2 linked regions of the Prochlorococcus marinus str. MIT 0912 genome follow. Each later gene encodes a partner of the first gene's protein in a complex. Links are inferred from orthologs where the notes say so. Each region holds a gene or a part of one and is shown in the gene's direction. Other genes may lie near its edges. The genes, in order: O5640_RS09640 and uvrB.

Region 1 (6,230 bases):
TAAAATTAACGACAACTTTAAGAATAGTTTTAAGGCAGCTAACTTTAACATTTGTGTTGTTAGTTTCCATATACAATTTACAGATTGACTTTAAAGCCTTTTCTCCAAATCGTCCCAAAGCTAATATTGATTTTCTTCTAATAAATAAATCTTCTTCCTTGAGATTAGCTAAAAGATTATTCATAAATTTAAACTCAAATTCTTTTTTTAAAATCAAAAATGCTTGAGAATTAATATTTGGATTTGGATGCAAGAAATCTTGATAAAGTTCTATATATTTATTTAAATCTAAAGAATTAATCATTATACGTTCAAATAATTATTTAAACACTACGAAAAAATATTTTAATTCAATTAATTTATTTTTATGCAAGTGCATTTATTAAATAATCCAATAATCCTTTGAATTCCGTTTCGGCTTGCTGACCCATAACATCATTGATTTTAATTTCATCTCGAATAAAAATAAATGCTTCAATATATGCAGCTGTTGGTAATAGCTGGATACGAATAATTTCTCTCATGCCTGATATTCCCCATTCATCTAAAGGACCTGTCCCACCAGTTACTAAGCAATAATTAATAAGACGCAAGTAATGATGAATATCTCTCACGCACTTATCTTTATTTGCCTGATCATATGAGCCATTTTTATAAACAGCATCAACGGCAAGATTGGTGAATTTATCAAGACAAGAAGCAAGTTTTTCTGCAGCCTCTAGACGAGCTTTTGCCCTATCAAAAGAACCTTTCACAGACTCAAAATCGCTCATACTGGGAAATCTTCCTGCTGCATCAGCTGCGCTAACAACGGTTGTAACTGCAGATTTCATAGTGACTTAATAAGAAATGGTTTGCATGATGTAGTGGAAGCAATTAGACTTTCATGTTCAACTCAAAGCCTCAATTACAAGATCAAAATAAGATGCCGCCTCAGATGCGATGTCTTGACATTGTGCTCCTGATCCAGAATTAATCCCTTTAAACATTTTTCTTCCTGTATTTGTCTCGGTCATAATTGCAACTGTGGCAATCTTCATTATTTCAACTGCCCTAATAGCATTAGAGGTTGGGACGCCAAGAGCAAGATATGTTTCTTTCAAACCATTGAGGCATCTATCTTCAAGAACAGAGGGATCCCCTGCAAGAAGCGCGTAGCTTACATATCTCAAAATAATTTCTCCATCCCTTAAACAAGCTGCCATTCTACGAGTGGGATAGCAATGTCCTCCTGGCTGAGTAAGCCCAGTATTTTCACAAACCATTCCCGCCACAGCATCTGCAGCAATGCAAGAGACATTTTGAGTTATTGCAAGAGTTGCATCAATTCTTTTATTTGCATCTGCAACGTACTTTCTTAAATCTGCAAGATCCTCACTACCAATTGCGGCGCCCTTGGCATCAGCACTTACAACTGTTCTAGAAAACGCATCAAGCATCTTTTAAATACCTAGCTTCTAATAAGTAAAAGAGTTCAAGTAAAGACTTAATAGTCATTACTTATTCAACTTAAGACTTACAGTCAAATTTGATTGAAAGAGACCTAAGAACGCAATGCTTCTTAACTGTAAGAAAAACTTCCAAGAAAAACAAACCATAGAGTTATCTCAAAAAGCTTATAAGCAAAGTGGGATATCACTAATTTGAGCTATTGTTACAACAAAAAATGAAAAGTCCAACTGAAGAAGAATTTGAAGAGTCAATTAAGGAACTAAGCGAATACAAAAATCGTTTAGAAAAAGAGGTAATAACTATTTCACAAAAGCTAAAAATGCCTCAAACAAAAATCAAATCAATTATCAACTCTCATCAAGAACTTAATCAAATAGAAATAATTCTTTCTAAGCTATATAAACAAAAAGAGAATGCAACATCCAAGTTGATTTCATGATTTTGTTTTGGCTGCTTAAATAATATAAAAATCTACCCTATGAATGTTGCAAAACTAAATTCAATTAAATGTATTTAAAGTCTATAAAATGAAACAATCAAACAGTATATTTCTAAATGGATTAAACGAGGCTCAGTCTCATGCAGTTGATCATTTTCATGGTCCATTATTAGTTGTAGCAGGAGCAGGAAGCGGAAAGACAAGAGCTCTTACTCATCGTATTGCGCATTTAATTACTGAATACAAAGTCGACCCTAGTTCTATTCTTGCAGTTACTTTTACCAATAAAGCTGCAAGAGAGATGAAAGATAGACTTGAATTGCTTTTAGCAAAAAGGTTATCAAGTCTTACCCACGGGAAGCCCTGGAATGCCTTGCAAGTAGCAGAACAAAGACAAATTCGTAATCGTATACATCGTGAAATCAGTCGTGAATTATGGATAGGTACTTTTCACGCTTTATTTTCGAGATTATTACGCTTTGACATCGACAAATTCAAAGACCCTGAAGGATTGACATGGACTAAACAGTTTTCAATATATGACGAAACAGATGCCCAAAGTCTTATCAAAGAAATAGTTACACAAGACCTTCAATTAGATCCAAAAAGATTTGAACCAAAAAAAGTACGCTGGGCAATAAGTAATGCAAAAAATCAATGCTTACTTCCTGATGACTTATCAAATAATCAAGAAGGTCAAAGAGGAAAATTAGTTGCTGAAACTTATAGACTTTATAGAAAAGCTTTAGCTGCTAATAATGCATTAGATTTTGATGATCTCCTATTAATACCTGTTCAATTACTACAACAAAATGAAAAAATAAGAACTTATTGGCACAGTCGTTTCAAACATGTTTTAGTTGATGAATATCAAGATACTAATTGGACACAATACGAATTAATTAAACAATTGGTTACCAATGGTAAAGATCCATCTTCTTTTCAAGATTGGAATAATCGATCAGTTTTTGTTGTTGGCGATGCAGATCAAAGTATTTACAGCTTTAGAGCTGCGGACTTTAGGATACTAATGGGATTTCAGGAGGACTTTGGACAGAAAAACCTAGAAAATACAAATGATTCAACTCTCGTCAAACTTGAAGAAAATTATCGATCTACCTCTACCATCCTCGAAGCAGCAAATTCATTAATTTCCAACAATAAAGAAAGAATAGATAAAGTTCTTAGAGCAACTAGAGGAGAAGGTGAGCCTATTAGATTAACAAGGTGTGACGATGAGATAGCAGAGGCAGAGGCAGTTATTCATAGGCTAAGAATTTTAGATGCCTCGAATCCAGAATTAAATTGGGGAGATATGGCTATTCTTTATAGAACTAATGCGCAATCAAGAGCAATTGAGGACTCATTGGTCCGCTGGAGTATTCCATACATTGTGGTTGGAGGATTACGTTTTTATGATCGAAGAGAAATTAAAGATCTACTAGCTTATTTAAGACTTTTAATTAATCCATCTGACAGTGTCAGTCTTTTAAGAGTTTTAAACGTTCCTAAAAGAGGGATTGGTAAAACAACAGTTCAAAGATTGAGTGATGCTGCTAGTCAATTAAAAATTCCGCTTTGGGAAGTTGTAAATGACCCCGAAGCTGTCAGATCTCTCGCTGGAAGATCAGCCAAAGGTCTTTTGATTTTTAGTGAGCTTATTAATGAATTACAAAGTCATCTTCTCTCTTCAAGCCCCGCCGAGTTAGTTCAATTAGTTTTAGAAAAAAGTGGCTATTTAAGTGAATTAATTGCGACAGGAACAGATGAGGCAGAAGAAAGAAGACGCAATCTTCAAGAACTAGTGAATGCCGCGTTGCAATATCAGGAAGAAAGCGAAGATGCAAATTTAGAAGGTTTTTTATCAACTGCTGCTTTATCAAGCGATGCAGACAATAAAGACACTGCTTCAAATCGAGTCACATTAATGACTCTTCACAGCAGTAAAGGTTTGGAATTTCCTGTCGTTTGTCTTGTAGGAATGGAGCAAGGCTTATTCCCAAGCTATAGATCACTTGATGATCCATCTTCACTTGAGGAAGAAAGACGACTTTGTTACGTAGGACTGACTAGAGCAAAAGAAAAACTATTTCTCTTTCATGCATCTGAGAGAAGAATGTGGGGAGGAATGAGAGAACCAGCTATCGCATCTATATTCCTCTCCGAAATACCAGAAGAACTTGTTAAAGGCGATATCCCATTATCTGGTGGGGCTACATTAAGAAGAGAAAAAAATCTAGACAGACTAACTAGAATTGATCGCCAAAGTAATAAAAGGTCTTTTCCTAGTAAAGCTGAAAATGGAGTAAGAAGAACATATTCTGGTCCTTCCCCAGGGAAGAGATGGTCAGTTAACGATAGAGTTGAACATTCATCATTTGGAGAAGGGATAATCACACATGTTTTTGGTTCAGGAGAAAAAATCTCACTTGCTATAAAATTCTCAGGAATGGGACCAAAAATATTAGACCCAAGACTAGCTCCATTGAAATTGATTGATGAGTAAGATTTAATCTAAAAAATGTTAACTAGCTAAAATCATATTTCTCATGGAATTATTTGATAAATCTAAAATCGAAAAAGAAATACCAGAATTAACCAATGGAATTCTAACTATTTTATTAGATGCAGCAGTCTCAGTAAATATAAATGCTATAGCGATAGTTGGAGGAATTGTCAGAGACTTAATAACAAAGTCTAAGAATCAAGATTATGAAATTATCTTTAATGATCTAGATTTAATCATAGAAGGTGAAACATCAACTTATGTTAAAGAATTACAAAAAGTTCTTGGACCAGAAAAAGTAAAAATCATACGTAATAACACATCTTATAAAACTTCAGAAATAACAATTAATGATATAAAAGTTGATATTGCAACTGCTCGTGAAGAGACTTATCCAATTCCTGGAGAAAACCCAATAGTCAAATTATCAACAATCCACAATGATTTAATTAGAAGAGACTTTAATATAAATGCTATAGCAATTGAACTTAAAGACAATAGCTTAATAGATTTATTTTCGGGATTAGATGCAATTTACAACAAGAAAATGGACTTTTTGCATGAATCAAGCGTTCTAGAAGATCCAACTAGAATTATTAGAGCTTCTCGCTACTCAGCCAAGTTAGATTTTTGTCTATCAAATCAAGCTTTAAGACAAGTAAAAGATACAATTAATCGATGGCCTTGGAATTGGCATATTGGAGATGATACTGATTTAGCACCTTCAGCATTATCAATAAGATTAAAAATGGAACTAGAATTACTTCTAAAGAGTAAATATTGGAGGAATGCATTAAAAAATCTACAAAACTGGGGAGGATTGAAACTATTAGACTTAAAGTTACAGAATGATCAAAGACTGATTGATAAAATTCTCATTGCAAAGAACTCACATATTGAACCTCTCACTGCATTAGTTTATGAATCTAAAGATCCTATCATTCTGGCTAAAAGATTACATTTAGCTCAACAACAAAAAGAAATAATAGATGGGGCTTTTAAATTAAATAAATATCTAGAAAATATTTCAGCTAATAATTCATATAAAAGCTGGTTTCCATCTAAGTGGACCACAGTCCTAGAGAAAATAAATGTCGATGAATCTTCCTTCATACTTGAAATCTGTAGAGATAACCCTCTAAAAGAATATTTAAAATCTTGGCTATTTAATTGGAAGAATATAGAGTCTCCAATAAAAGGAGATGATTTAATAACTAATGGTTGGTCACCTGGACCAGAAATAGGAATAGAAATAAACCGACAAAGAATGAAATTAATTGATGAAAAAAGTATTTTATAAATAAGTTAATAAGTATTGTTTAAGAAACAAAACCAATTTTAATCCAAGGTCCTTCCTTTGTAAGTCTTTCTGAATAAATAGATGGACAACTAATAACCAAAGGACCACAAGTTTGTGGGTCTACTAAGATTTTTAGCATAGTATTATATAATGAGTTATTAGAAGTAAAATTATTAGATATTACCTCGAATTTCAAGTTCTTATCTCCATCAATATTCTTTAAGAAAACTTCATTCGAAGGAGCCAAAGTACTTTCAAAACCTTTATCTACAAGTTCTTTGACACCATCATATACTGGTATATGATCTAGCTTAAGAACAATTTTCAAAGGTTCTAAATTCATCTTTAATTGATCATTATTTGTAGATTCCAACATTTCAGATAAATGACCTAGCAAACCAAAACCAGTGATATCAGTACATGCATTCACAACTTTTGGATGTTGTTTGACAATTGTTAATTGATTTATATAATTAACAATATTATGCTGACTTTTATTCATTTCTATTAAAACAGAATCAATTATATAAGGT
Region 2 (6,039 bases), 460 kb from region 1 along the record:
TAAAATTGGTAAAACTTCTTTTCTAATTTTATTTCTTGTTAAATTAATATTTTCATTTGAAGGATCAATCCAAATTGGTAAATTAAACTCTTTACAAATTTCGAGTGTTTCGTTTCTATTGAAGATCAGAAAAGGTCTTACTAAATCTATATTATTCTCTAAAGTTCTTTGTTCTTTAAGGGTACTCAGTCCGATCAGATCGCTTCCTCTCGCTAAGTTCATAATGACCGTTTCTGCTCGATCAGTAGCTGTATGACCAGTTAATATTCTCGTATATGGAAAATATATATTTTTTGATGATAATAAATTAGCTTTCATTAATAGGTTTTGATATCTCCAATCTCTTGCTTTTGCTTCATTAGCTACTTCTTCTTTATTTGCTTTATTAGAGTGAAATGGTATTTGCTTATTTAGGCACCAAAGTTTTAGTTCTTCTTCTATTTGCTTGGATTTAGTGTGCCATTTATGATCTCCATGCCAGACTTCGACTTGCCATTTATATAGCCTTTTTAGATCAATAATTAATTTGAGAAGGGCCATCGAATCTTGACCACCTGATATGGCTAACAAAAGTGTTGAGTTAACAGGAAGAAGAGATTTATTTTGTTTCAGCCTTTTGTGTAAACGCATATGCCATTTACTCCAAGGCCTGTCGTTGTTGGAAGATTGTGACATTTGCTTTGGTTTCAGAGCTCTATTCGCTTTTTTGAAGTTCTTTTGCTGAGTCAGTGTCACAATCAGATTAATAGTTGATGTTTTTATGACACGCCTGCAGACATTGCCAGTTTCACTTCAAAAAAGTATTCAGAATAGATCTTTATTGAAAGTAATTTCTGGATTAAATAATTTTAATCCAGAATCAGTATTTCGAATTTCTAAAGCTGCAGGTCTTGGGGGTGCAGATTTATTGGACATTGCGTGTGAACCAAAACTAGTAGAGCTCGCTGTGGAGGCTTCGAATATTCCTGTATGCGTAAGTTCGGTAGAACCAAAACTTTTCCCTAAAGCTGTTAAAGCAGGAGCATCAATTATTGAGATTGGGAATTTTGATTCTTTTTATCCAGATGGGCGTTTTTTCTCAGCTGAAGAGGTGCTCTCATTAGCTGTTGAATCTCGACGTCTTTTGCCTGAAGTTGTTTTATCAGTAACCGTTCCCCATGTTTTGACTTTAGATAATCAAGCTCAATTAGCGTTAGATCTTGTTGATAGAGGGGTCGATATAATTCAGACAGAAGGAGGGACAAGCTCGCATCCTATTAGTCCTGGAACTTTAGGTTTAATAGAGAAAGCGTCACCTACTTTGGCCGCGACTGTCGCCATATCATCAGCTTTAAAGGGTAGTCAACATGATGTGCCCTTAATGTCTGCTTCTGGACTGTCTGAAGTCACTGCTCCTATGGCCATATCAGTTGGAGCTAATGGAGTTGGGATTGGGACAGCTGTCAATAAATTGAATACGGAATTAGCTATGATTGCAACCGTTAAAGGTCTTCGACAGGCCCTAGATACATCTAAATTGGTTGCTAAGATTAACCAATCAATTTCCTAAGTTAATTTAAACTTTTGTTTGATAACAATATGAAGAGTATGGAATTAATAAGTTTATCTTTTTTTAGAATTAAATAAGAATATGCCAGAATATAAACTTAAAGCCCCTTATGTTCCAAAAGGTGATCAACCTGAAGCTATTAAAGGGTTAGTTGGAGGGGTAAATGATGGGCAAAAATTTCAAACTTTATTAGGTGCAACTGGAACAGGTAAGACTTTTACGATAGCTAATTTGATTGCTCAAACAGGTAGACCTGCCTTAGTTTTGGCTCATAATAAAACACTTGCAGCTCAATTATGTAATGAATTAAGAGAGTTTTTTCCTGATAATGCAGTTGAATATTTTATCTCATATTATGATTATTATCAGCCAGAAGCTTATGTTCCAGTAAGTGATACTTACATAGCTAAGACCTCATCTATTAATGAAGAAATTGATATGTTACGTCACTCCGCAACTAGGTCTTTATTCGAGCGAGATGATGTCATAGTTGTTGCTTCAATTAGTTGTATATATGGTTTAGGAATTCCAAGTGAATATTTAAAGGCTTCTGTAAAGTTTCAAGTTGGTCACTGTATTGATTTAAGATCTTGTCTTAGATCATTAGTCTCTAATCAATATACACGTAATGATATTGAAATCAGTAGAGGTAGATTTAGAGTTAGAGGAGATGTAGTAGAAATAGGACCAGCATATGATGACAGACTTGTAAGGCTTGAATTGTTTGGAGATGAAGTTGAAACTATTAGCTATGTCGATCCTACTACTGGAGAAATATTGAAGAAACTTAACTCAATTAATATATATCCAGCAAAACATTTTGTAACGCCAAAAGATCGCTTAGAATCTGCAATTAAAGCAATAAAAAAAGAATTAAAAGATAGATTAGAATTTCTTAATCAAGAGGGTAAATTACTCGAAGCACAAAGGTTAGAACAACGAACAATTTATGATTTAGAAATGTTGAAAGAAGTTGGATATTGTAATGGAGTTGAGAATTATGCTCGTCATCTATCTGGAAGAGAACCTGGTTCTGCTCCAGAATGCCTAATTGATTATTTTCCTAAAGACTGGTTATTGCTTATTGATGAAAGTCATGTTACTTGTCCTCAATTACGGGCTATGTATAATGGTGATCAGGCTAGAAAAAAAGTATTAATAGACCATGGCTTTAGATTACCTAGTGCTGCTGATAATCGTCCTTTAAAGGATATAGAATTTTGGGATAAAGCAAAACAAACTGTTTTTATAAGTGCTACCCCTGGTGATTGGGAATTATCTAAAAGTACTGGAAATATAGTTGAGCAAGTTATAAGACCTACTGGTGTTTTAGACCCTTTAGTTGAAGTACGTCCAACACATGGTCAAGTTGATGATTTGTTGCTCGAAATTAGAAAAAGAGTCTCTAAGAATCAAAGAGTACTTATCACAACCCTCACTAAAAGAATGGCTGAAGATCTTACAGATTATTTATCTGAAAATAAAATTAGAGTTCGCTATTTACATTCAGAGATTCATTCAATCGAGAGAATTGAAATTATACAAGATTTACGACTGGGAGAATATGATGTACTAGTAGGAGTTAATCTTCTAAGAGAAGGTTTAGATTTACCTGAAGTCTCACTAGTAGTCATTCTCGATGCTGATAAAGAAGGATTTTTAAGAGCTCAAAGATCTTTGATACAAACAATTGGTCGAGCAGCTAGGCATATTGAAGGTTTGGCTTTGCTCTATGCAGATAAAATGACCGATTCCATGGCCAAAGCTATTAGTGAGACTGAAAGACGTCGTGAAATACAAAATACTTATAATTTAGAGAATGGAATAACTCCTAAGCCAGCAGGTAAGAAAGCAAATAATTCAATTCTTTCTTTTTTAGAGCTTTCAAGAAGATTAAATCAAGATGGAAGCACGGATGATTTTGTTGATATTGCTGATAAGTTGATAGATCATAGTTCTAAAGATTCTGATAGCGGAGTATCTTTAGAATCTCTGCCTGAATTAATTGAAAAATTGGAATCTAAAATGAAAATAACAGCTAAGGATCTAGATTTTGAAAAAGCTGCAATTCTAAGAGATCGTATAAAAAAATTAAGGCATCGGTTAGTGGGTAAATGACATATTTTTTAGCTTTCATTCTTTCCTAATTTAAAATAAGAATGAATTTCATTTAATGCTTTTTCACCATATTTTTCTGAGATAATACAAGTTGTTCTTATTTCGCTCGTTGCTATCATTTCGATATTGATTTTTTGATTTGCTAGTGCTCTAAATATTTTACCGGCTGTTCCTTTTGTAAAAGGCATACCAGATCCTACTGCGCTAATTCGAACTATGGCTTCCCCTTCTTCGAGTTTTGAACCCTGCCAATTTGAAATCAATTCTTCCAAGGCATATTTAGCCTGGCTTCTATCATTTTTCTTTAATGTGAAACTAATATCTTTTGTTTTATCTTTATGCTTTCTTTCTGATTGAACTATTGTATCTAAACTGATGTTTTTCTCAGCTAATGTGGAACAAATAGTGGAAGCAGTCCCTGGCTTATCTGGAACATTCTTCACGCAAATTTGTATTTGATCTTTGTCTAAAGCCACACCCCTTACTTCGGGCTCATTGTTATTTTCAACCGAAGGATTCAGAGTGATTTGTTTATCAGTTAGCTTGAAAACTTCTCCTACATTACGTAATGCTTTTTTTCCTAAATCTGCATCAATAACACAACTTACTTTGACTTCACTAGTTGCTATCAGTCTTATATTAATAGCAGAATCAGATAGAGTTTGGAATAGAGATGATGCTATTCCAGGCCTCCCCATTATTCCAGCTCCATAAATGCTTAGTTTTGTTAGACCCTGTTGAGACGATATTTCACCTCCAATAATATTAATGAGTTTTTTACATTGAGTTAGTGCATTATTTAATTCAGTTTCTCTAACAGTAAAAGTAATATCGTTAGAATTGATCTGGTGTGTTGCTTGAATAATGAGATCGACATTTACTCCACCTCCTGATAAAGATTCAAAAAGCTCAGCAGCAATTCCTGGACGATCTGGAATATTTGATAAAGCTACTACTGCTTGATTTTCAACAAGTTCTAACCCATCGACAGGACTACGATGTTCTATCCCACCTTTAGAAAAAACATGATTCTTTTTACTTGTTAGAGTCGTTCCATCAAGGTTGTCCCAACTTGACTTCACAACAAGAGTTACCCCGAAATTTCTGGCTATTTCAACTGCTCGAGGATGCAAAACAGCTGCTCCAAGGCTAGCCAGCTCTAACATTTCATCACAACTAATATTTTTCATTAATTTTGCATTTTTAACAATTCTTGGATCAGTTGTTAAAACGCCTGGAACATCGGTATAAATTTCACATTTTGCCGCCCCCAGAGATGCTGCTAAAGCGACTGCAGAAGTATCTGATCCTCCTCTTCCTAAAGTTGTGATTTCAGCAATTCCTCCTATGCCAAGACTGGTACCTTGGAATCCAGCAATGACTATGATTTTTCCTTGATCTAAGAGATTTTTTATTCGTTCTGTTTTTATATCGAGTATTCTTGCTCTTCCATGAGCTGATTCTGTGATAATTCCAGCCTGAGTTCCAGTTAACGAGATTGCTGGAGTGCCCAATTCATTCAGGGCCATTGTCAATAATGATATTGAAACTTGTTCCCCAGTTGATAGGAGCATATCCATTTCTCGATGAGGAGGGTCAAGAGTTATTTCTGAAGCTAGTTTTGTCAACTCATCAGTTTGATGTCCCATCGCCGAAACAACAACTACCAGATCATTGCCTTTCTCTTTATTTAATTTGATTCTTTGCGCGACAGCTTTTATTCGCTCAACGCTTCCGAGAGAGGTGCCGCCATATTTTTGAACCAGCAATGTCATTGAACTCTCGATAACTTGTTGATTATTTCAGTTATTAGTCAAAATTTTACTTTCTGTTAGCAGATTATCTTTAAAAGAATCGATTGGATTGATTCCTGATTTTATTGCCGCTTCGATTTTTAAAAGTTTTTTCATTAATGTCAGCAATGACTCCAACGATTTGCCTTGAATTTGTTTGCGAATTACATAAATACGTTTTGGATTAGCGATTCCAGCAAATTTGGCTATTTCTTTGACGTCCTGATTTCCCTGCGAATCTAATAGATGTACCCAAAGCCATCCTCTTGATTGACCAGTTAGCGTTGTAATTAATCTTAAAGCTGGTTCTCCATTTTGAAGTAAGGATTGAATTTTATTTAGAGCTATAATTCTCTCTTCTTTCAGTAGGAAATTGGCAATTTCGAGTGCATTAGTGGAATTATTTTGAATTAGTTTTTTGACTAGTTCTTTTGAGATTTCTCTTGGTTCATTTGTATTCAATTTTTTATCAATTGTCTCAGAAAATAATGAGAGTTTTTGAAGCTCTGCATTAATTAAAGAGCTATCATTTCCTATACTTTCTACTATCAAATCAATTGTTTCATAATTCATTTTTAG

Evidence for each region.
Region 2: the proteins of O5640_RS09640 (region 1) and uvrB are in contact, whole or in part, in a crystal structure (PDB 7EGT), measured with the Thermus thermophilus proteins. The link is inferred for Prochlorococcus marinus str. MIT 0912 from one-to-one orthologs. Residues at the interface, in WP_096412145.1 of Thermus thermophilus: His654, Arg656, Phe657, Gln666, Asp668, Glu669, Lys680, Arg681, Leu682, Ser683, Lys685, Tyr686, Ala687; in WP_096411307.1 of Thermus thermophilus: Glu23, Leu25, Arg26, Asp27, Gly28, Glu29, Arg30, Phe31, Arg55, Glu326, Asp327, Phe328, Glu379, Ser382, Gln383, His398, Gly400, Arg401.

What each region holds. Positions count from the first base shown.
Region 1 is NZ_CP114783.1:1,684,893-1,691,122, reverse strand. The notes cover bases 1,584-4,688. They hold O5640_RS09640 (UvrD-helicase domain-containing protein), read left to right. Parts: upstream 1,584-1,979; coding sequence 1,980-4,397; downstream 4,398-4,688. Other genes in these bases: O5640_RS09635 (CCA tRNA nucleotidyltransferase), read left to right, coding at 4,441-4,688; O5640_RS09645 (hypothetical protein), read left to right, coding at 1,667-1,891. Outside these bases: O5640_RS09660 (glycosyltransferase), read right to left, coding at 1-304; O5640_RS09655 (bleomycin hydrolase), read right to left, coding at 366-833; O5640_RS09650 (bleomycin hydrolase), read right to left, coding at 891-1,439; more of O5640_RS09635, read left to right, coding at 4,689-5,697; selenide, water dikinase SelD, read right to left, coding at 5,717-6,230. UniProt on the Escherichia coli protein: A helicase with DNA-dependent ATPase activity. Unwinds DNA duplexes with 3'-5' polarity. Translocates on single-stranded DNA with 3'-5' polarity. Initiates unwinding more efficiently from a nicked substrate than double-stranded DNA.
Region 2 is NZ_CP114783.1:1,221,705-1,227,743, reverse strand. What follows is about bases 1,235-4,148. They hold uvrB (excinuclease ABC subunit UvrB), read left to right. Parts: upstream 1,235-1,630; coding sequence 1,631-3,667; downstream 3,668-4,148. Other genes in these bases: O5640_RS07205 (aspartate kinase), read right to left, coding at 3,676-4,148; O5640_RS07215 (DUF561 domain-containing protein), read left to right, coding at 1,235-1,549. Also shown: tRNA lysidine(34) synthetase TilS, read right to left, coding at 1-630; more of O5640_RS07215, read left to right, coding at 761-1,234; more of O5640_RS07205, read right to left, coding at 4,149-5,442; holA (DNA polymerase III subunit delta), read right to left, coding at 5,470-6,039. UniProt on the Escherichia coli protein: The UvrABC repair system catalyzes the recognition and processing of DNA lesions. A damage recognition complex composed of 2 UvrA and 2 UvrB subunits scans DNA for abnormalities.